Regions from separate parts of the Vibrio sp. HB236076 genome, predicted to be linked through region 2. Evidence: predicted binding sites of a transcription regulator. Region 2 holds the regulator's gene; each other region holds the start of a gene.
The links. The regulator PurR, encoded in region 2, represses purine synthesis genes. The targets are predictions, from matches to a motif close to TNANGNAAACGTTTNCNTNA.

Region 1: the regulator PurR is predicted to act here: its motif matches at 1,948-1,967, upstream of purL (phosphoribosylformylglycinamidine synthase).
Region 3: the regulator PurR is predicted to act here: its motif matches at 1,321-1,340, upstream of folD (bifunctional methylenetetrahydrofolate dehydrogenase/methenyltetrahydrofolate cyclohydrolase FolD).
Region 4: the regulator PurR is predicted to act here: its motif matches at 2,218-2,237, upstream of AB0763_RS08150 (inosine/guanosine kinase).

What each region holds. Positions count from the first base shown of each region.
Region 1 is NZ_CP162601.1:2,341,313-2,346,908, forward strand. It holds gene purL (phosphoribosylformylglycinamidine synthase) at 1-1,805, opposite strand, end outside; gene mltF (membrane-bound lytic murein transglycosylase MltF) at 2,087-3,763, shown strand; gene tadA (tRNA adenosine(34) deaminase TadA) at 4,534-5,088, opposite strand; gene AB0763_RS10270 (hypothetical protein) at 5,169-5,594, opposite strand; gene AB0763_RS10275 (hypothetical protein) at 5,560-5,596, opposite strand, start outside.
Region 2 is NZ_CP162601.1:1,333,209-1,338,804, forward strand. It holds gene glgA (glycogen synthase GlgA) at 1-86, shown strand, start outside; gene AB0763_RS05845 (DUF2007 domain-containing protein) at 121-432, opposite strand; gene AB0763_RS05850 (TfoX/Sxy family DNA transformation protein) at 581-1,168, opposite strand; cyclic di-GMP riboswitch class I at 1,475-1,574, opposite strand; gene purR (HTH-type transcriptional repressor PurR) at 1,735-2,739, opposite strand; gene elyC (envelope biogenesis factor ElyC) at 3,032-3,835, opposite strand; gene cmoM (tRNA uridine 5-oxyacetic acid(34) methyltransferase CmoM) at 3,952-4,743, shown strand; gene mukF (chromosome partition protein MukF) at 4,746-5,596, shown strand, end outside.
Region 3 is NZ_CP162601.1:2,113,168-2,118,763, forward strand. It holds gene AB0763_RS09260 (transposase) at 1-963, shown strand, start outside; tRNA gene AB0763_RS09265 (tRNA-Arg) at 1,130-1,206, opposite strand; gene folD (bifunctional methylenetetrahydrofolate dehydrogenase/methenyltetrahydrofolate cyclohydrolase FolD) at 1,413-2,273, shown strand; gene nagE (N-acetylglucosamine-specific PTS transporter subunit IIBC) at 2,568-4,076, opposite strand; gene nagB (glucosamine-6-phosphate deaminase) at 4,294-5,109, shown strand; gene nagA (N-acetylglucosamine-6-phosphate deacetylase) at 5,113-5,596, shown strand, end outside.
Region 4 is NZ_CP162601.1:1,849,842-1,855,437, reverse strand. It holds gene purB (adenylosuccinate lyase) at 1-219, opposite strand, end outside; gene hflD (high frequency lysogenization protein HflD) at 302-919, opposite strand; gene mnmA (tRNA 2-thiouridine(34) synthase MnmA) at 945-2,063, opposite strand; gene AB0763_RS08150 (inosine/guanosine kinase) at 2,311-3,612, shown strand; gene AB0763_RS08145 (H-NS family nucleoid-associated regulatory protein) at 3,711-4,121, opposite strand; lysine riboswitch at 4,477-4,656, shown strand; gene AB0763_RS08140 (Na+/H+ antiporter NhaC family protein) at 4,772-5,596, shown strand, end outside.

The sequences.
Region 1 (5,596 bases), 1.0 Mb from region 2:
ATTGGCATATCGATTGGCGTGTTGTCAAAGTGAGAATCTTCTAAGGTCAAGTGACGCTCTTCTGTCGCTTCGCCAACCACAGCAAACGGCGCACGCTCACGATGACAAATCGCTTCAAAGGTTGCCATGTGCTCGGTCGACACCGCCAAAACGTAACGCTCTTGTGATTCATTACACCAAATCGCTAATGGGCTCATGCCTGGCTCATCATTTGGCACATCGCGCAATTGGAATTTACCACCGCGTTCGCCGTCATTGACGAGCTCAGGTAGCGCATTAGAGATCCCGCCAGCGCCCACATCGTGGATAAAGGCAATCGGGTTTTGCTCACCGAGTTGCCAGCAGCGATCGATCACCTCTTGACAACGGCGTTCCATTTCAGGGTTTTCGCGTTGTACCGAGGCAAAATCAAGATCTTCAGACGATTGACCTGACGCCATTGACGATGCCGCGCCGCCGCCTAAGCCGATGTTCATCGCCGGGCCACCGAGAACAATCAATTTAGCCCCAACAGGGATCTCTTTTTTCTCGACGTGCTCTTCGCGGATGTTGCCCATACCACCGGCAATCATGATCGGCTTGTGGTAACCACGTACTTCTTCACCGCCGTGTGAGGTGACTTTTTCTTCATAGGTACGGAAGTAGCCCAACAAGTTAGGTCGACCAAATTCATTGTTAAATGCCGCGCCGCCCAATGGGCCTTCCAGCATAATATCAAGAGCGTTGACAATGCGACTTGGCTTTCCAAAATCGCTTTCCCAAGGTTGAACAAAGCCTGGAATACGTAAGTTCGACACGGAAAAACCGACCAAGCCCGCCTTTGGTTTACCACCAATACCGGTTGCACCTTCATCGCGTATCTCACCACCGCTGCCGGTTGACGCACCAGGCCAAGGTGAAATGGCCGTTGGGTGGTTATGCGTTTCCACCTTCATCAAAATATGGGCATTTTCATGATGGTATTGGTACTGGCGTGAGTTTGGATCGGGGAAGAAGCGCCCAACCTGAGAGCCGGTCATGACTGCGGCGTTGTCTTTATAAGCAGACAAAACGTGCTCGGGGTTTTTCTCATAGGTATTTTTGATCATCTTAAACAAAGATTTCTCTTGTTTAACCCCGTCAATGGTCCAATCGGCATTAAAGATTTTGTGGCGACAATGCTCTGAGTTCGCTTGAGCAAACATCATTAACTCAATGTCATTTGGGTTGCGGCCCAGTTTGGTAAAGTTTTCAACTAAGTAATCAATTTCATCGTCAGCCAAAGCCAAACCAAGGGAAACGTTTGCTTCTTCAAGCGCCGCTTTTCCACCCGCTAGGATATCCACCGCGGTCATTTCAGCAGGCTCTGCATGGTGGAACAACTGTTGAGCTTGCTCAAGCTCGTCAAAGACCGTTTCCATCATGCGATCGTGGATCAGAGCTGATAATTGCTCAGTCTGCTGTGACGTTAAAGGAACCTCACTGTCGATGTAGTAAGCGCAGCCACGCTCAAGACGCGCCACGGATGACAATCCACAGTTATGTGCAATATCTGTCGCTTTTGAAGACCATGGCGAAATCGTACCAGGGCGAGGCGTCACTAAGCGCAATAACCCTTTGGGCTCATGCTCTTCAATCGTCGGCCCATAAGTCAACAGTTGCTGTAACGTTTCTAATTCTGATACAGACAACTCAGCAGTAAGATCAGCAAAGTGAACAAACTCAGCATAAATATCACTGATGGGGAGGGCATGTTCGCGGCACAAGTCGAGTAGTTTGTTGGTGCGAAATTCGGAAAGAGCGGGGGAACCACGCAAAATTCTCATATGCTTAGGTCTCTTCTGACAGATGAATTAAGAAAAAATTGATTTATATTCATATAGTTAAAGACTAAAACCATAAACACAAATCAATTTAATCTCTCAGTTCGGCTGCATTATAAAGGATTTATTTTTGTGATGTAACACCGAAAGCAACCGTTTGCGCGTTTTTTTTCTTTTTTTGAAAATAAATTCAGTGTTGATAAGCCTTCCTGATATCATGTCAACACTTTGCCTTATCGCTCGGCTTTGATATAACAATAAATAAACCTTTAATTGGATTTTTCATGATTCGACTACCCTCTGCTCTTATCCGCTGCTTTGCCTTATGCGCTGCCCTACTGTTACTCACCGGTTGCCAAATTGAATCCCAGCCGAAAAGCGATCTCGAAAAAATTCAACAACGGGGGGTGTTAAGAGTCGGAACCCTGAATAATCAGTTGTCTTACTACATAGGCCCTGAAGGCCCGACAGGGTTAGATTACGAGTTGGCTCAGGCGCTGGCCAAAGAGCTTGGCGTTCGCATAGAAATCAAGCCGGCTTATCGATTGGCGGAACTTTTTCCTGCCTTGCAAAAAGGGGAAATCGATCTGATCGCGACGGGCCTCAATCAAGAAACTGCTGATGATGAAGGGTTTCACCCAGGCCCCACCTATTACTATGTCAGCCAACAAGTGATCTACAAAAAAGGCCAGAGGCGGCCACGGGATCTCAAACAACTGGTCAAATACCAGCAGCAACACGTCGACAACCTCGCCACCAATAATCCAGAGTTAGCCCGAGAAAGCACTCTCAAGGTCGTCGCCAACTCTTCTTTTGTTGATACCTTAAAACAACAGCAACAAAACGAGCCTGAACTCGCCTTTCGCGCGGTCACTAATGCCGACAATCAAGACTTGCTTCAACAAGTCTCGTCGGGCGATCTGCCTTTTACCGTTGCCGATTCGATAGAGCTTTCTCTAGCACAGCGTCTCTACCCTGATTTAGCCACGGCGTTTGAATTGACAGAAGATCAACCCGTGTCTTGGTATTTACGACGCTCCGAAGACGAAAGCTTATACGCTTTACTGATCGAGTTTTTTGGTCAACTGCAGCAGTCGGGGCAACTGGCGAATTTAGAAGAAAAGTATCTCGGTCACATTGGTTCGTTTGATTATGTGGATACTCGCGCCTTTATTCGCGCCTTAGATAAAACCCTGCCGAAATGGGAGCCGATTTTTAAAAAGTATTCAGAGGAGTTTGACTGGCGCCTTATCGCGGCGATTTCCTATCAAGAGTCTCATTGGCGGCCCAAAGCCAAATCGCCAACTGGGGTCAGAGGAATGATGATGCTGACTTTGCCCACTGCTCGTAGTGTCGGCGTGACAGACCGCCTGGATCCCGAGCAATCCATACGCGGTGGTGTGGCTTATTTTCGCCGTATTATCGCCCGTATTCCAGACTCGATTGAAGCGCATGAAAAATATTGGTTTGCCCTGGCCTCCTACAACATTGGCTACGGTCACATGATGGATGCAAGGCGTCTCACTGAGCGCCAAGGCGGCAACCCCAATGAGTGGGGCGATGTAAAAGAAAGACTGCCGCAGTTGCGTAAAAAGCAATACTATACCCAGACTCGCTATGGTTATGCCCGTGGGGATGAAGCCCTTAATTACGTTGAAAACATTCGCCGTTATTATCAAAGTATTGTTGGCCACGTTGAGCAACACCCAAGCTTGGAAAACAATGATAACTTCGACGATCTCGCGGTGATCCCTGACCTACTTGATGAAAACGAAGATGAAGATGAATTAGACGAAGCGATCAGTGCAGAGCAAGAGAACGAGCAAACCGTTGGCGCAGACAGCGAACAAAACACGTCAGACAACAACCAAAACCAGACTGATGTTTCTGATGGCAACAGCGACAATAATGACCGCCCAACACCGTCCGAACCGTCCGAAGATACATCGAGTCAAACTTAATCTCTGCTCTACCTGTTGTGTCAATAGGAAAGCCTTTGCAACAGGGTTGGCATTTCTCTAAGGGCTGTCCTTACAAGCGCCGTTGTCACGGCTAACAAACCATGCAATATACACCCAAGTGTCGTTAAAGCACTTGGGTGTAAAAAGATTGCCTATTTTTCAAAGGCAAACTATACTTTACTTCTTGAATCAACATCAGAAGATGTCTGGTTCATACTGAAACCTTCACCAGGCTGTTATTGCGCGTCTTGGGCATAAGTGACTGGTGGGTGTTCAAACAAGCCTTGATGACTCCTGCTAACTCACACAGCAGTTCCTACGAGCATCAGTAACTAACTATGTTCCTTACTTATTTCTGTCACATTAGAGGGCTACTCTATGGCAGACATAACAGGATACCGTTACACCAAAATCACAATATGTACGATGACATAGCCCAGCTTTGAGTAGTGGCCAGTGGGTGATTGTGTCACCGAAAGGCGATTTGTGATTAATGTGAGCGATATAAAGCTTATACCAAACAAATGTCGTATCAGTAAAAGAACAGTACCCAGAATAAAGAGCTATACCTTGTCCACTGGGATGACTGATTTGGGGAGAACACACCATGCGTAAAAGACGCACCGCAAAGCGACTTAATAATATTGTCGCAGCGAATAGAAGAAAGCGTAAATTTGCTCATATGAGAAAAAAAATCAGTGCTAGGCACCGAATTTACGTACAAGTATTGTCGAATTAAATTCGATAACCGTAGAAGCTAGGTGTAAAGCCTAGCTTTTTGGTATTTGAGGGCCGGTCAGTTTCGCTTTTTGCTTTTGTTGTTTGATCTCTTTGCGACGCCGTTTAAAAAAGTTTTGCAGCAGTGACTTGCACTCATCTTCAAGCAGCCCGCCTTCGACTTGGGCATAGTGAAAAGCCGCAGGGCTGTTAAACACATCGATAACGGTGCCGGCCGCACCGGCTTTTAAATCTGGCGCTCCGTAAACAATACGCGTGACTCGGGCATGTAACAAAGCACCGGCACACATAGGGCATGGCTCTAACGTAACGTACAACGTGGTGTCTAACAATCGGTAATTATTCAGCGTTTTACCGGCTTGACGCAAGGTGTTCACTTCGGCATGAGCACAAGGATCACACAAGCTGATCGACTGATTGTAACCGGTGGCGATCACTTGCTGATCTTTCACCAATACAGCGCCAATAGGCACTTCACCTTGTTGTTCTGCTTGGCGAGCAAGTTCTATCGCCATTTGCATATAATGTTGATCCAGCTCTGTGAATCGCGCTTCGTTGCCGGGCTGCTGAGAAGAAAATGGTTCCATGATTACCTCACCTAATAACAGCCGCTAGGATACCGAACCTCACCCAGAACACCAATGGTTTCCCAAGAGAAATACGCCGGTTATTGCCGGTTGGCTATCCAAGATAAGGGGGCAACATCCTGAGTAAGATGGCTAACCCCCGTTTGTATATCGATGTGATACTCTTGCCCGCGCTCCGTTTGCCAATGAACGTCTAATTGTAGCTCAACAAAATGATCGGCCCGCTCAGTGATGGTTTGCTGCCAATAGATCGTTTGTTGTTGTAAACCTTGCCAATGGCCTGATGCAGAAGTCAGCGACTGCCCTTGATAAAATAGCAAAAATTGCTGTGTGTAATGGGTCTGCGCCCATTGGAGTACTTGTGATTTTTGCGCCACGATGTACTGATGATAAAGGCTATTACTCCAGCACTGCCAAATCACCGTGCAAAAGAGACTGCATACCACCAAGGCAATCATCGGCTCTAATAAGCTAAATCCCAACGGTCGCCGAACGATACAGCCCATAT
Region 2 (5,596 bases):
TGCAGATAAGGGCGATGAATACGCGTTTTGACTGGGAGACGTCCGCTTTGTCTTATTTAGCTATGTATGAGTCGTGCTTAAAATAGGTATTAGGTGCCACAACTCTAGCATCAGTTTTACTTAGGGCATAGGCGTTTGACATTGCCAACAGATTTCAAACTGACCTTCGTTAATTTCGTGACATTTTGCACAGTGCCATGAAGGCTGAGATTGGGTTTGTTCTTCAAGCCAAGTGTCGATGTGATGCTTGGCTTTTTTTTGTTGAGCAGGATTATTAAGCCAAATCATAGGGCCATTTTCGTCATCAAGAGGGATCTCTCCAACAACGGATTGCGTGTGTCGTAAAAAGACTTGGCAGTCAATAGAGTGAGATTGCAAGTAGTGACAAAGTATTTCTATTTCAATTGGGTTAGCTAAACTGATTAATTTCATCTCAATGCTCTTTTTGTTTACTGGTACACATAATTAATAAGTAGCACAGTGTGGTATGAATGTTAACCCAGTCGTGTTGGCAGGAAGAAATAAAAAACGTATTTGCAGTAAAAAGAGCACTCTAATACTGAATTAGAGTGCTTTGGATTTAATTTAAATGAGCCAGTAGCTCTTCACGTCTTGATTGAGGGATGACGCTCCAATGCTTACCTTCTATCGCGCCTTCTAAGGCCCATAAAAGTTCAACAGTGACCTCTTCGTTGAAAGCGCGGATAGCTTTGAAGGCTTCAAGTGAACCGCGTTGTTTTAACGCTTCGACGGACTCGATTCCCGCTCTTTTCAACATTCTCTCGGTGCCAAGACGCAAGTTAGGTAAATCTTTTAAACGATCTACATGTTCGCGCTGTTGATGCACTTTGTCTGCGCGAGCTTGTGTGAGGGCTTCTTGTGCTAACTCAAAGATAGTGTCAGTTGATTGCCATTGTTCATTTTTGACAGCAAAGTACTTTGTTACAACAGGAAAGCCGCGTTTGTGATAAACATAAGGAGACATTCCTTGTTTGGTGAATAATTTGGCTTTTTGTTTATCAGCGCGTATGTGTAACTCGTCTTTTACCACGAGAGCAAACATGATGTCGCCAGAAAAAATACCAAATCCACCAAACATGGACCTTGATTTTATGTTTCCAAGTGGCTCAAATAGTTTCATTGAGTCTTTGAGTATCGGTTTATCCATGATTCTCTATTCTCGGTGTATAAAAATTAATGCCACTCTATACCCAAAGGTAGCAATAGAATCTGCGATTGAACCTCAAGCCATCGGTAACAGGTGCAACAAGAAAGATGATAAAAAGTATATAATTGACAAACTCAATACCATTTATTGTCATTGACTCTCCGTCGCACAATAGAAGACTTAATGAGATATCAAGGCAGAGACAGTTAGTCACCATTCCAATATGGCTTTTGCAGGCGTGAGATTATCGCATGTAAGTAGAAGAAAGATGTCATTGAAACGTAAAGATTTTTCTTGTTACTTAACTTCGGTAACCCCGCTACCTGTCACCTAAACTAAAGAGTAAAGGTGCTTAAGGCCGGAAGCTTTGCGTCCCATTCTTTCAAATGGTTTGCCTTTTTCGTGACACACTAAGAATACGAAATTCTCAACGAGAAGGTTTAGTTCGTGCCACAAAATGTGATACTAGTTCAAGTATAGAATGCGTTGGCGAAAAAGCGAGTTATGGATAAGGTTTTTTATGAATATCCTCTGATTTCATATGGTTAAAATCAGAGGATAAGACGTTAATTGATTTTTTTTACCGATTGACGCGTCACGATCTCTGGGTGCATCTCAAATACGCGACGCTCGTTTTGTTTGTTTTTAATTCTGGCCATCAGAATTTCAAACGCATTTTTACCGACACGGCGTTTGGGTTGGTGAACGGTTGTCAGTGGTGGTGAAAAGTATTCTGCTAATTCGATGTTGTCATAACCGATAACGGAGATATCTTCCGGTACTTTAAGACCATTTTGTTGTAAACGGCTTATAAGCCCAAGTGCCATAGTGTCATTAAAACAGAATACCGCCGTTGGCTTTTCCTTCATGGCAATAATTTTGTCGGCCGCTAGCACCGCGGTATCACATTCAAAATTGCCTTCTAAAATCCAGTTTTCATTGACAGTGAGGTTTGCTTGCGCCATGGCACGCCTAAAACCTACAATGCGCTCTTTACAAGCCAGTTTTTCAAAGTGACCACTTAAACAGGCAATTTGAGTATGCCCATTATCAATGAGGTATTTAGTGGCAAGGTAGCCGCCTTCTTCCGAGTTGTCGATAATTTTGTCAACCTGTGGGTTTTCCGGTCCCCAGTCCATGATCACTTTAGGTATGTCTTTGTGGCGATCTAACATGTCGTTCAATTCATCGGTTAAATCAGAACACATGACTAAAATACCATCAACGCGTTTCTCTGCTAGCATACGGATATAATCGCGTTGTTTTTCGTAAATGCCACCGGTGTTACACAAAATTAAGGTATAACCTTGACGGTAACAATAACTTTCCACACCATCGATGACTTCAGAAAAGAACAGGTTGGTAGATTGAGTGACCAACATACCGATGGTACGAGTTGTGTTGCATTTCAAGCTGCGAGCGACTGCACTTGGCGCATAATTTAACTCATCAACGGCCTTCATGACCTTTTCTTGCGTTCCTTCAGCAACAAAACGTGTTTTATTAATCACGTGGGAAACCGTGGTGGTTGAAACTCCGGCTAAGCGGGCAACGTCTTTAATGGTGGCCATAGGGTATCCTAATTATTATGTGTTAGAGACGCAAAACTGGCGTTTACAGTACGCGTAGGTATGTCAAATACTGCCTTTCAATACTTATTTTGTTTCATAGCAATCGTTTGCTTTGTTTTTTATCGATAATTGGTTTTGTCGATAATCGGTCAAAGCAAGTCACAGTGTATTGAGAGTCATCGAGACAGATAAAGAAAGTAAAACGTCAGTTGAAAAGCGGCAAATTATGATTAAATTTTACCGCTTTGTCTAGTCAGTGCTGATTAAAAAGCACCTTGTTCATAGAATGGTATTATAGCTCAGTTTGGCTGGCTTCGATGGTTTCTTGGTTGTGAGGCAATAAAAATTGACGCAACTGAATCCACCACAAGCCAAGCTGTTCATGCCAAAACAACTCGGTTTGTTCTAAGTAACGGCTACTGGGTAAATATCGAGTCCAAAATTGTTGTGTCTGGCGATTGGCTAAATAGTTTGTTGGTGCGGGTAGCGGAGTTAAACCGGCATTAGTGAACTCTTTCATTGCACGAGGCATATGACTCGCTGATGTGACAAGGACTAATCGCTGAGTACCCACAAATGCCGCGGCTTGTCGAGCTTCTTCCCATGTGTCTTTGGCCGTTTCTAATAATATGATGTCGCTTTTATTTACGCCGAGGGCGAGAGCGACTTTGGCCATCATGCGCGCGTGACTAATACTGGTGCCACCCGCATAGCCGGACAAAATCATTTTAGAGCCAGGATACATACGCCAAATACGGATGCCCTCTGTCAAGCGCATCAGTGCGGTTCGACTCAATTGAGATGTCGGTGGTAAACGATCATCAGTGATATGGCTGTTGCCAAGGACCATAACGTAGTCGACATTACCGGTGACCGGTAAAAACGCTGGGTATTGACGCTCAAGTGGCATGATAAGCCGACTCGAAACCGGTTGAAACGAAGCCAGAAATAAAAAGCTCAGTGAAAATAACAGCACAATACAGCCCGCCTTTTGACGGCGAGTAAACATGATCAGCAGCAGGCCGAAAAATCCGAGCAAGAGTAAGCCTGGCATTGGCATGATAAGGGCTGAAATGACTTTTTTTAGCTCAAACATAAACAAATAGTCCGAAAAAACATCACTTGAATGAAAAATTGAAATAATCGCTCTTTATTCCTACTTTTCTTGTGACAGAATAGTAACATGATTCTTTTATAAAATTGCATGACACCGTGATTGAAGACCGTAATTTCGACGATATTGCCCACAAATTTGCAAAAAACATTTATGGCTCTAACAAAGGCGATATTAGGCAAGTTATTGTTTGGGAAGATCTTGAACAAATTATAGAATCTGTCAAGGACAAAGGTTTTCCCTTGTCTATTTTTGATGCTGGTGGGGGGGTTGCACAACTATCAAGACGCCTTGCTGCTTTGGGCAATCAAGTCACCTTATGTGATCTTTCCCGTGAAATGTTGAGCCTAGCTCAGCAAGAGATTGAAAAGGACGGGCTCCTAGAGCACTATCGTTTGATCCACCAGCCAGTACAAAATGCTAGCGAATTTTTGGATAAAAAGCAGGACTTAATTTTGTTTCATGCCGTGATGGAATGGTTAGCAAAACCGGAAGCGGTGTTAAAACAATTGACAGAGCAATTGGCTGATGATGGCATAATCTCTGTGATGTTTTATAACCATCACGGCTTAGTGTATAAAAACGTACTTTGTGGCAATATTCCTCATGTACTCGAGGGAATGCCACATCGCAAGCGATTTAAATTACAACCTGCGAAGGGATTAAAGCCGGAAGACGTCTATCGTTGGCTAGAGCAATCCGGTCTAACTATTGTCGGAAAAAGTGGCATTCGATGCTTCAGCGATTACCTTCGCTCAGGGGATAATATGGGCGATTATACGCCACAAGATTTAATGGAAATGGAAAGGCAAGTTTGTCGACAAGAGCCCTATATATCAATGGGGCGTTACATCCATGTGTGGGCACAAAAGAAGCAAAGACAGGAATGATAATGAGTGAAATAACTCATGATGACAAACCCCAACCGATTGAAGAGTTGGTCGGTTGGGTCAAAGACAATCAACTTTCGCTGCAATTGACAACCGAAAAACTGTCTTTTCTTTTAGCAATGGCAGTACTCAGTCAAGAGCGGTTTGACCAAGAGTTAACCGAGGGTGAGTTACACGATGCGTTTCACATTGTGGTGAAGCTATTCGACGGCGACAGTACACCATCGGCTTTTAAAGCGAATAATGCCCTCAACGATATGGTCAAGCAGCGTTTGATCAGTCGTTTTACCAGTGAAATTAATGAAGGGGCAAGCATTTACCGTTTGACGCCTTTAGCTATAGGCTTAACCGATTATTTTGTTAGGCAAAAACAGTTCTCACAATTGAAGTTATCAATTCAGTTATCGATGGTGGCTGATGAAATGAGCAAAGCGGTCGAACTGGCAAGGCAGGGCGGTGATGTTCATTTTTGGCAGCACAAGGTTTACGGCGTCTTGAAATACTCAGTGGCTGAAATCTTTGACCAAATCGACCTAAATCAGCGAGTGATGGACGAGCAACAGCAAGGCGTCAAACAGCAAGTTGCGGATCTGCTCAATCAAGATTGGCAAGAAGCGATCTCTCAATGTGAAAAGTTATTGGGTGAAACCTCGAATACGCTTAGAGAGCTACAAGATACGCTGCAAACGGCGGGCGATGATCTACAAACTCAGATTCTCGACATCCAAGAGTTAGTTTACCATCAACCCGAACTTGAGTTTGTCGAATCTGTGCTGTTTAACCTGCAAATGAAACTCGATCGAATTGTCAGTTGGGGACAGCAATCCATTGATTTGTGGATTGGTTACGACCG
Region 3 (5,596 bases), 780 kb from region 2:
TATTATCACTGTATTTCTCGTTGTGTGAGAAGGGCTTATCTATGTGGGCAAGATGATTACAGCGGCCGTAATTTCGAGCACCGCCGGGTCTGGCTTATAGAGCGGCTTCGGTTGCTCTCTCAGGTCTTTGCTATAGATATTTGCGCTTATGCCATTATGTCTAATCACTATCATTTGGTACTTCATGTCGATGAAAAACAAGCGAAAAGTTGGTCTAATAAAGAGGTTATTGAGCGCTGGACGACCTTATACTCGAAACCCAACTTGATCCAACAGTGGTTAGATCATGATTTAGTCAGTGAAGCAGAGGAAATCAAAGCACTGGAAATCATTAAGATGTGGCGATCCCGATTGATGGACATCTCCTGGTTTATGCGAAACATCAATGAATATGTTGCTCGACAAGCAAACAAAGAAGAAATGTGCTCAGGCAGATTTTGGGAAGGTCGATTTAAATCTCAAGCTTTACTCGATGAAAGGGCGCTACTAGCTTGTATGGCTTATGTGGATTTAAACCCCGTTCGCGCAGGGATCACCGATAAGCTCGAGCAATCAAGCTATACTTCTATTTACGAGAGGCTTCATGGTCACGCATGTGACGAGGATAGTGGGCTTGGGCAAGTATCACATCTTAAGAAAAAATCACTTTACGGCTTCTTAGGTAACCAACGTACCACAACAACACCCCGCATGAGCGCCTATAACGGTGTTGAGTATTCTTTACTTGATTACATTCAGCTTATTGAAAATTTGGGCAAAATTGCTCACCCTTCTAAGCCTGGTCTACTTTCTAGCGGCAACATCCCACTGCTCAATGAGCTCGAACTCGATGATGAACATTGGCAAAGCTTTTGCGATCGATTTGGGCTTTATTTTAGTTGCGCTGTTGGCAGTGTTGATGAACTCAAAAGGTACGCCCAGCACACCAACAGGGCATGGGTAAGGCAAAAGCGTTCTGGGTAACATTGAACTTTTTCAACGCTATTTCCCCACCATGACAACCAAAGTATTTACAGACCGATCACTGTTTCAGGTAATTGACTGTATTATTTATATTTATTTGTCTTTTTCATGGCTTTTAAACGACAAAGCCTCGATAGCTTGTGAACTATCGAGGCTTTTGAATAAATGGCACGCCCTGTAGGATTCGAACCTACGACCACATCCTTAGAAGGGACGTGCTCTATCCAGCTGAGCTAAGGGCGCGCTACAGGGATGGGATTATACGAGTAAAAATGATGAAATCAACGGTTTTATCTAAATTGCTGGTTTGAATGACTAAAAAAAAATCAGAACGCTAAATTTACACCTGCTGACGACAAAAGCAATCGTTTGCCTGTGGATGTCCAGGCTTTTTTTTGCGACAATTGTCCCAAATAACTCGATCAGTTTAATTAGTTTAAAGGACACACATGACGGCTCAAATTATTGATGGAAAATTAATTTCTCAAACCGTACGCTCAGAAGTCGCCGCTCGCGTCAAAGCAAGAGTTGAAGCAGGCCTGAGAGCTCCTGGTCTTGCTGTTGTGCTGGTTGGACAAGACCCAGCCTCACAAGTGTATGTAGGTAGCAAACGCCGTGCTTGTGAAGAAGTCGGGTTTGTGTCGAAGTCTTTTGACTTACCTGCTTCAACCAATGAGCAGCAATTACTTGAAATAGTTGATCAATTAAACTCAGACCCAGAAATTGATGGCATTTTAGTGCAACTGCCCTTGCCTGCTGGTATCGACTCAACCAAAGTACTAGAACGAATCACCCCTGAAAAAGACGTCGATGGCTTCCACCCTTACAATGTGGGTCGTCTTGCCCAGCGAATTCCTAAACTGCGCTCATGCACTCCAAAAGGAATCATGACATTACTTGATCGATACAACGTTCCACTGCACGGTAAACACGCTGTGATTGTCGGAGCCTCAAACATCGTGGGTCGCCCGATGACATTAGAGCTTCTACTCGGGGGCTGTACGACGACAACGTGTCATCGCTTTACCAAAGATCTTGAATCTCATGTACGCCAAGCCGATTTGTTAGTCGTGGCGGTCGGCAAAGCCAATTTCATTCCTGGAGAGTGGATTAAAAAAGGCGCGATTGTGATCGATGTGGGTATTAATCGTATGGATGATGGCAAGTTAGTCGGTGATGTTGAGTTTGAGGTTGCCAGTCAAAATGCCAGCCATATTACTCCAGTACCCGGTGGCGTTGGCCCAATGACAGTAGCGAGCTTGATTGAAAACACGCTACTCGCCTGTGAGCAATACCACACTAAAAACTAACCTACTGTAAATAGGTGTCAGCCCTATCACTACTCCTCCAGAAACATGAGGTCGAAAGGTTACGGACACTCTGAATATAACCGAGACATAAATGGTTTATTTGCAAATTTTCGAATAAATCCTCGCGGTAATATATGAGTGTCCTTATTTGAACCTCCTTATTTGAACCCAAATTTACTGGGTGTCCGGAAAATGTTGTTGGGTGTCCTATTGTGAGGTGGGTACAACAAGATAGGCCATCAATGTGATTGATGGCCTATCTTGTTTTTTGTCGCTATCGAAGTAATACGGTGTTTAAGTTTCCATGATTGTGCGAATCTGTCCGGCTATGATCTCTGCTTGTGGGCCAACCACGACTTGTACATGAGTGGCATTGAGCTTGACCACACCACTTGCGCCTAACGCTTTAAGCGTGTCTACCTGGATTAAGTTACTGTCAGTTAAGGTGAGCCTTAAGCGAGTAATACACGCGTCCATGTGCTGAATATTATCTGCGCCCCCTAATGCAGATAAGTACTGCTGCGCTGATGTGCCCGACTGTGTTGCATTGGGCTTAACCGTGTCTGAGTCAAGTCCTATTTCAACCGGTTCACGCCCTGGCGTTTTAATATCAAATACCACGATGGTGAGATAAAAGACAATAAAATAAATCACTGCAAAGGCCAAACCAACGGCGATGAGTAACATTGGCTTCGTCGCCAGTCCCCAGTTGATCACTAAGTCAAATAAACCCGCTGAAAAGCCAAAACCGTGATAAATACCCAGCCAGTTGGTCACAACTAAAGACAAGCCGGTCAACAATGCATGCACGACGTATAGACCGGGAGCAAGAAACATAAATAAAAACTCAAGTGGCTCTGTAATCCCTGTTAAAAAAGCCGTGATGGCAACAGAGAACAATACACCAGCAACCTGACGACGAGAAGAAGCTGGTGCAGCCAGGTACATCGCTAACGCTGCAGCGGGCAAGCCGAACATCATGATAGGGAAAAAACCTGTCATAAAGACACCTGCGCTGGGATCGCCGGCAAAGAAGCGATTGAGATCACCGCGGGTGGTTTCACTGGCGATAGACTGAATATGACTGCCATCAATGTACGGTATCACATCACCGACTAACCAACTCTTAGCCAATGAAGGCTCTACGCAAATGGTGTGTAGCGACTGACCAAGTTCATAGGTAACTTTGCTGCATTCGCCGAGTCCAAACCAAAAAATTGAGTTCATCACGTGGTGTAACCCCACGGGTATCAAAGCGCGATTTAGCGCACCATACGAAAACTGCCCTAACGCCCCCGAATTAGCTACTGCATGACCAAAAGCATCAATCCCTTGCTGGATCATAGGCCACACCACACCAAACACAGCCGCGAGTGCTAAAGTGATCAACCCAGTGGCGATCGGCACTAGACGTTTACCTGCAAAAAAAGCCAAATAAGACGGTAAACTAACAGCGTGAAAGCGGTTGTAACTATGGCCAGCGACAATACCAGCAATGATGCCACCGAAAAAAGACATATTAATATCGGCATTGATGGTCTTAGCGGCTTCTGTCAACACTAAGTACCCCACGGCTCCAGCCAATGCTGCCGCTCCAGCCTCGTCTTTTGCCAAACCGACGGCAATCCCGATGGCAAAAAGCAAAGGCAATTGTGAGAAGATGGCACCACCGGCTTGGGCCATAAATGAAATGTTCAGTAAATCGGGCTGTCCCAAGCGCAGTAAAATGGCTGCCACGGGTAAAATGGCGATAGGAAGCATAATCGCCTTACCCAATTTTTGCAGATATCCCAAAGGGTTCATGTCAAACTCCGTATTAATGTGATGCCAGTTTGATGACCTTGAGTACGAGAACAAAACAATCGCCAACTCGAAGCCGGTGTGATAACGCATCGGTATTGTGTCATTATGATGGCAAAGATATTAACACGCACTAACAAGCTTAACACCGTGAAAAACATAATTTTATTTTTATATCGTTTATGTCACCAATGATTAAGAACACCAGGGAGGAAGTCTGATGAGATTCATTGCTTTTGAAGGCGCCCACCAAGTGGCAGCTTGGAGCGCTGAGTACATAATTGACGCTATCAACACAGTTGCCCCAACCGCTCAACGCCCCTTTGTATTAGGCCTTCCAACCGGCAGCACTCCGTTAGCGACGTATCAACGTCTCATTCAAGCCTATCAAGCGCATCGCATCAGTTTTGAACATGTGGTCACTTTTAATATGGACGAATACGCCGGGCTCGCCAAAACGTCACCAGACAGTTACTGGTATTTTATGCAGCACCACTTTTTTGATCATATCGATATCAACCCTCAAAACACTCATAGGCTCGACGGTGGTAGCCTTGACCCGACGAGCGAGTGCGTCGACTTTGAAGCAAAGATTCAAGAACTTGGAGGAGTCGATTTGTTTCTTGGCGGTATCGGTAGTGACGGACACATCGCATTTAATGAACCGGGTACCTCCTTGCACTCACGGACACGTCTGTGCCGATTGAGTGAAAGAACACGCATGGACAATGCACGCTTTTTTGCCGATCACATTGCGCGAGTCCCTACTCATGCTCTCTCTGTGGGGATAGAGACAATTATGGCAGCGAAAACGGTCGTGATATTGGCGACCGGAAGCCACAAAGCAAACGCCATTAGTGATGCCATTGAAGGCAGTATCAATCATTTATCGCCAATTTCCTACCTACAACTCCACCGTGATAGTATCATTGTCAGCGATATTGACGCGTGCCAAGAGCTCAAAGTGAAAACGCTCAAACACTTTCAACACATCGAACGCGCTGAAATCGCAAAATTCAATCACCTCGAGGAGTAAATCATGATTGCTTTGTGTAATGGGGTCATTTTGACCGGTGAACAAACCCTAACCGACAAAATGGTGCTTATCAACGATGGGCTTATTGTTGATATCGTCAACGCATCGACGCCGCTCGATAAAGACGTTAGCAAAATTGATCTCAAGGGTCAGTACCTCGCTCCCGGGTTTATCGATTTACAACTCAATGGCTGCGGTGGCGTTATGTTTAATCACCAGCCAACGAAAAACACCTTGCGTCACATGCAACAGACCAATTTACTGACTGGCACCACCAGCTTTTTACCTACTCTGATCAGTGACAGTGACGAGACGATTAAGGCGGCGATCAAGGCGTGCAGTGAAGACATGCAAGCGCATCAAAACCAGGTTTTGGGGATGCATCTAGAAGGCCCATATACCAACCCCATTCGCAAGGGTATCCACCCTAAAGAGCAACTTCGTCAACCATCCACCGCGATGATCAACTGGTTGAGCAAACAAACGC
Region 4 (5,596 bases), 520 kb from region 2:
GTCACTAGCGATACGATCGAGAAAATCATGGGCCTCTTGACTAAAAGCCGGCACTTCCGCAATTGCATCTGTCTGTGAAAGCTTCTGTAGCCAACGTACTTCAACGATAGTGCGGTACTTCAATAATCCGTACTCACTAAATATTTCTCGTAACGCAATCGTTTTACTTCCGTAGCGACCATCTACTGGTGAAACAGCAGTCAATGCTGACAGTTCCATGTTCATCTCCTGAATTATCAATAGGGGGGTTAAATAGGATAAAAAAGAACGCTCGCCGTGGTAGGGCGAGCGAGGTTTTAAATTACATTCGTGCTAATAATATTTGTGCCTGTTGCAACATTTTTTTGCGCCCAAACACCAGATGGCGTTTGCGACCACCAACCTGACGCCAGAGAACGGCGCAGCGAATGCCCGATAACAGCAAAGCACGCACCTTCTCTTGTTGGTTGGGTTGTTGTAACACACTCGGGGTGCCAGCGACTTGTATACGCGGACCGATTGGACTAATGACATCGAGGTAAACGCTGGCGAAATTGGCGATCATTTGTGGTTCAAATAGGTCAAAGTGTTCAGTTTGACGTTGAATCATTGCAAGGCGATCGCCAAGTTGAGCCAGTGCATCTTGGCGCGAAGACAGTTTTCTTTCTAGCGCCATTAGACTGATGAGATAACGCGTAATTTCACTTCCAGATGGGGAGTTGTCAATGCCATTTACTAGACATTCCAAACCCGCTTTGAGGTGTTGCTCTCGCCCGAACACATCGAGTGTATTTTGTGGAGAGGTCGCTAACGTCGCTTCAATCGATGTCTTGAACGCTTGCTCATCGCACTGACCATTTTTAGCGACTTGTTGCACTAGATAAGCCGCTTGACACATGCCAGCAAAGGCGAGGGTACGATCGTAAATGGTATGAGACAACGCTTTTCTCCTTGATTGACGTCAATTATGCGAGTGGAATTCGCTGTTCGATAATGCCACCGCCAAGACAAATCTCACCGTGGTAGAAAACAGCAGATTGTCCAGGGGTCACCGCAATTTGCGGTTCATCAAAAACGACCTCTATTGTACCATCATCTATGGGGTTGATGGTACAAGGAATATCATCTTGTCGATAGCGCGTTTTGACGCTGCAGCGAACGGGCTCTGTTATGGCGTTACGATCCACCCAATGCAATTGACCTGCCACTAATCCAGTCGATTTGAGCAAGGGATGGTCGTGCCCTTGTACCGCAATCAGCACATTGCGCGTGAGATCTTTTTCCGCGACAAACCAAGGTTGTTCATTGCCGCCGCCGCCTTTTTGGCCGCCGATATGCAGCCCTTTTCGTTGGCCTAAGGTATGGTACATCAAGCCTTGATGCTGGCCGACCACTTTACCTTCCGGTGTTTCGATATCGCCTGGCTGTGCCGGTAAATAGCGACTTAAAAATTCAGTGAATTTTCGTTCGCCGATGAAGCAAATACCGGTGGAGTCTTTCTTTTTGGCTGTGACGAGGCCTTGCTCTTCTGCAATTCGACGCACTTCTGATTTTTGTAGTTCACCAACGGGAAATAAGCTGCGCGCAATTTGCTCATGACTCAGTGTATACAAGAAGTAACTTTGGTCTTTGTTGTTGTCTAAACCGCGAAGCATGGTTGCCTTGCCTGGGGCATCGACCGCGCTGCGACGTACGTAATGCCCCATCGCAATGTAATCGGCGTCGAGCACTTCATCGGCAAATTCGAGAAACGCTTTGAATTTGATTTCTTTATTACAAAGAATGTCTGGGTTAGGCGTACGGCCGGCTTTATATTCCTCGAGAAAGTACTCAAAGACATTGTCCCAATACTCAGCGGCGAAATTAATCTTGTGTAAGTGGATGCCAAGCTTGTCACACACAGCTTGGGCATCGGCAAGGTCTTCGGCGGCAGTACAGTACTCCTCGCCATCATCCTCTTCCCAGTTCTTCATGAACAGCCCTTCAACTTGGTATCCTTGTTGTTGAAGCAAATAAGCGGAAACGGAGGAATCGACACCACCAGACATACCGATGATGACTTTTTTAGCGCTGTTATCAGTCATAACTTTTTACCACACATGAAAACTGGAGCCGAATATTAACAGAAAGCAAATCGCTCGGACAGATGAGAATGGTCTTTATCGGTGACTTTCTGCCAATTGATTTATGACGCTGAGGCAACAAAGGCCGTTGTGAGTCGTTTTCAAAATAAATCCATCAAGTAAACGTTTGCTATTGCGGTGAAGATTGCTGGGGTTTAATGCGCGAGTTAGAATCCGTTATCCGTTCATCATGTGACACACTATTGCTATGAAATTTCCAGGACAACGAAAATCCAAACACTATTTCCCGGTCGATTCAAGAGACCCCTTATTGGCGCAATCAACCAAAACGACCCTCAATAAAGGCCATGTCATCGGCATCGACCAAACCTTGGTGGATATCGAAGCCAAAGTGTCGACAAAATTTATTGAAAAATACGGTTTGAGTAAGGGGCATTCATTAGTTATTGACGATCGCATAGCAGAGTCACTGTATTTTGAACTGAAAGAGCAAGGTCTGATCACCAGTGAATACGCTGGGGGCACGATTGGCAATACCTTGCACAACTATTCAGTATTGGCTGACGCGCGCTCAACTTTGCTTGGGGTGATGAGCCAAGATATCAAAATTGGCAGTTACGGTTATCGCTATTTGTGTAATACCTCAAGCCGAATGGACTTAAATTATTTACAGGGTGTCGATGGGGCTATCGGTCGTTGTTTTGCCCTTATCAGCGAAGACGGCGAGCGCACGTTTGCTATCAGCGAAGGGAAAATGAACCAATTGAAGCCAGAGAGCATTCCCGAGTCTATTTTTAAAACGGCCTCTGCATTGGTACTGACCGCGTACCTTGTCCGTTGTAAACCTGGCGATCCTATGCCTGAAGCGACGATGAAAGCCATTGAATACGCCAAGCGTTATGACGTGCCTGTTGTGTTGACCTTAGGAACCAAGTTTGTCATCGAAGATGATCCGGCCTTTTGGCAATCTTTTATCGATGAGCACATTTCAGTTGTGGCGATGAACGAAGATGAGGCGAGTGCCTTGACAGGATTGACCGACCCATTAGCGGCTGCCGATAAAGCCCTAGATTGGGCAGATTTGGTGCTTTGTACTGCTGGTCCCCTGGGGTTGTACATGGCAGGTTACACCGAACAGAGTTCAAAAAGAGAAACCTCTTTGCCTCTGTTACCCGGCTGTATTGCCGAATTTAACCGTTATGAATTTAGCCGACCGGTAATGAAAGAGAAAGTTGATCACCCGATGAAAGTCTATTCTCATATTTCTCCTTATATGGGCGGGCCGGAAAAAATCAAAAACACCAATGGCGCAGGTGATGCCGCGCTATCTGCATTGTTGCACGATATGGCGGCCAATAAATATCACCGCGACAATGTGCCGAATTCAAGTAAACACAAGTTTCCTTTTTTAACCTATTCTTCATTTTCACAAGTGTGCAAATACGCAAACCGAGCCAGTTACGAAGTTTTGGTACAGCATTCTCCGCGTTTGTCGAAAGGATTACCGGAAAAAGAGGACAGTTTAGAAGAAGCGTATTGGGAAAGGTAGGGCAAAGGCAGTAATAAAAAAGCGGCTCCCTGACTAGGAGCCGTTAATCATTGCTAATAACAGAGTGTTATAAACGGACTGATTGAACAAAGATAAGCTTAGATAGCGAAATCTTCGAGGGATTTGCCTTCATCAAGGGCTTTTTGAATTGGCAACGGCGTACGACCTTGGCCAGTCCAGGTTTTTTCTTGGCCCTTGTCATCGGTAAATTTATATTTTGCTGGGCGAGGGGCGCGTTTTTTCTTTGGCTTACTGGTTGCAGATTCATTTGACAAGGCAGAAATTAAGTCATTCACATCAATGCCATCTTGAGAGATTTGCTGCGCAATTTGTTCAAGTTTTGCTTTTTTCTCAGCTTCTAACTGTCGCGCTTCTTCTTCTTGCTCACGACGCTCTGAAACGACAGTATTTAACTTATCGAGAGCTTCTTCTAATTGACTCAACGTCAACTCTTTTGATAATGCACGCAGACTACGAATATTGAGTAAGGTTTTAGTCAGGTCGGACATGGGTATTCCTTTTTATTTAAACGTTATACGCAAATGCGCTTGGAATGTTTATATCTTTAATATACTTTGCTTTTGGACAACCGCAAAGACAATAAGTTTAAAATAGCCAAAAATATAAATAGATTATAAACCAGTCTCATAAATAAAAAAGTCAGATTATTGTCAAGAGTGTTTATATTTATTTCTTTAAGATAAATGGCTTTTAAATATTTCTAAGTGTCTAATTACATATTGTTGATTAATTTAAAAATACTGGTTTATACGCGGTTGCATTCAGAGTCGATTTGCGTACAATGTCGCGCACCTGATGCGGGGGCGATTTGACAAAACTCAGACCAAGTTTTGACAAAAAGAACTTCGCCGTAGAGGTGCAATAGCAATCAGTCGTGATGTTTGGGGTGATGCCGATGAAACATCATAAAAGGTGTTATTGCCGAAGTCTTGTAGGTATCGAACTGCAAGGCTGGGGTTGTGTTCGAATAGGCACAACACTGCCATAGTCATTATTAATACACTATGGAGCGCTACTGTAGGGTTAACTAACCACGGTTAGTTTATCGCTATTTGTTAACGAGACACTTTTGGAAGTATGGCACTTCTCGGTCGTTCTGCAGTAGATCTCTAACCAAATAAACTGGTTCTCGAAGATCATGAATTTAATCGATTATTCTCAATCCTTTCTCGCTTTATTGCCGCCGGTAATGGCACTAACTCTCGCAATTGTAACCCGTAAAGTGATGTTATCACTGGGTGTTGGCATCCTGCTTGGGGCACTTTTATTGACCGACTATTCGGTTTTAGACAGCGTTACTTATATATTTGATCAAGTGTCGGCCGTCTTTATTGACGGAGAGGGTTTAAATACTTGGAATATGAGTATTGTTGCCTTTCTACTATTATTAGGCATGATGACGGCACTATTAACACTTTCTGGCGGCACTCGCGCTTTTGCAAATTGGGCCCAACGCAAAGTGAAAACCCAGCGTGGTTCAAAATTATTGGCGGCTTTTCTCGGTGTGTTTATTTTTGTCGATGATTATTTCAACAGCTTAGCCGTCGGTGCCATAGCCAGACCTGTAACCGACAAGCTCAAAGTATCGCGTGCTAAACTGGCTTATATTCTCGATTCTACCGCAGCGCCAATGTGCGTCATTATGCCGGCATCGAGTTGGGGCGCTTATATTATGACCATTGTCGGTGGTATTTTAGTGTCTCACGGTATCACTGAGTATTCGGCGATAGGCGCTTACATGCGACTGGTGCCAATGAACTTTTACGCCATCTTTGCCCTCTTGATGGTTTTTGCCGTCGCGTGGTTTCGATTGGATGTGGGGAAAATGAAAACCCATGAACAAGCGACGTTATCTCAAGTAGATTCCCTACAAGAGCAAGCGGATAGTAGCGTTCTGCATGACGATTTGGATATAACAGAAAGTCGCCATGGTCGCGTCTCAGATCTGCTATTGCCGATCATT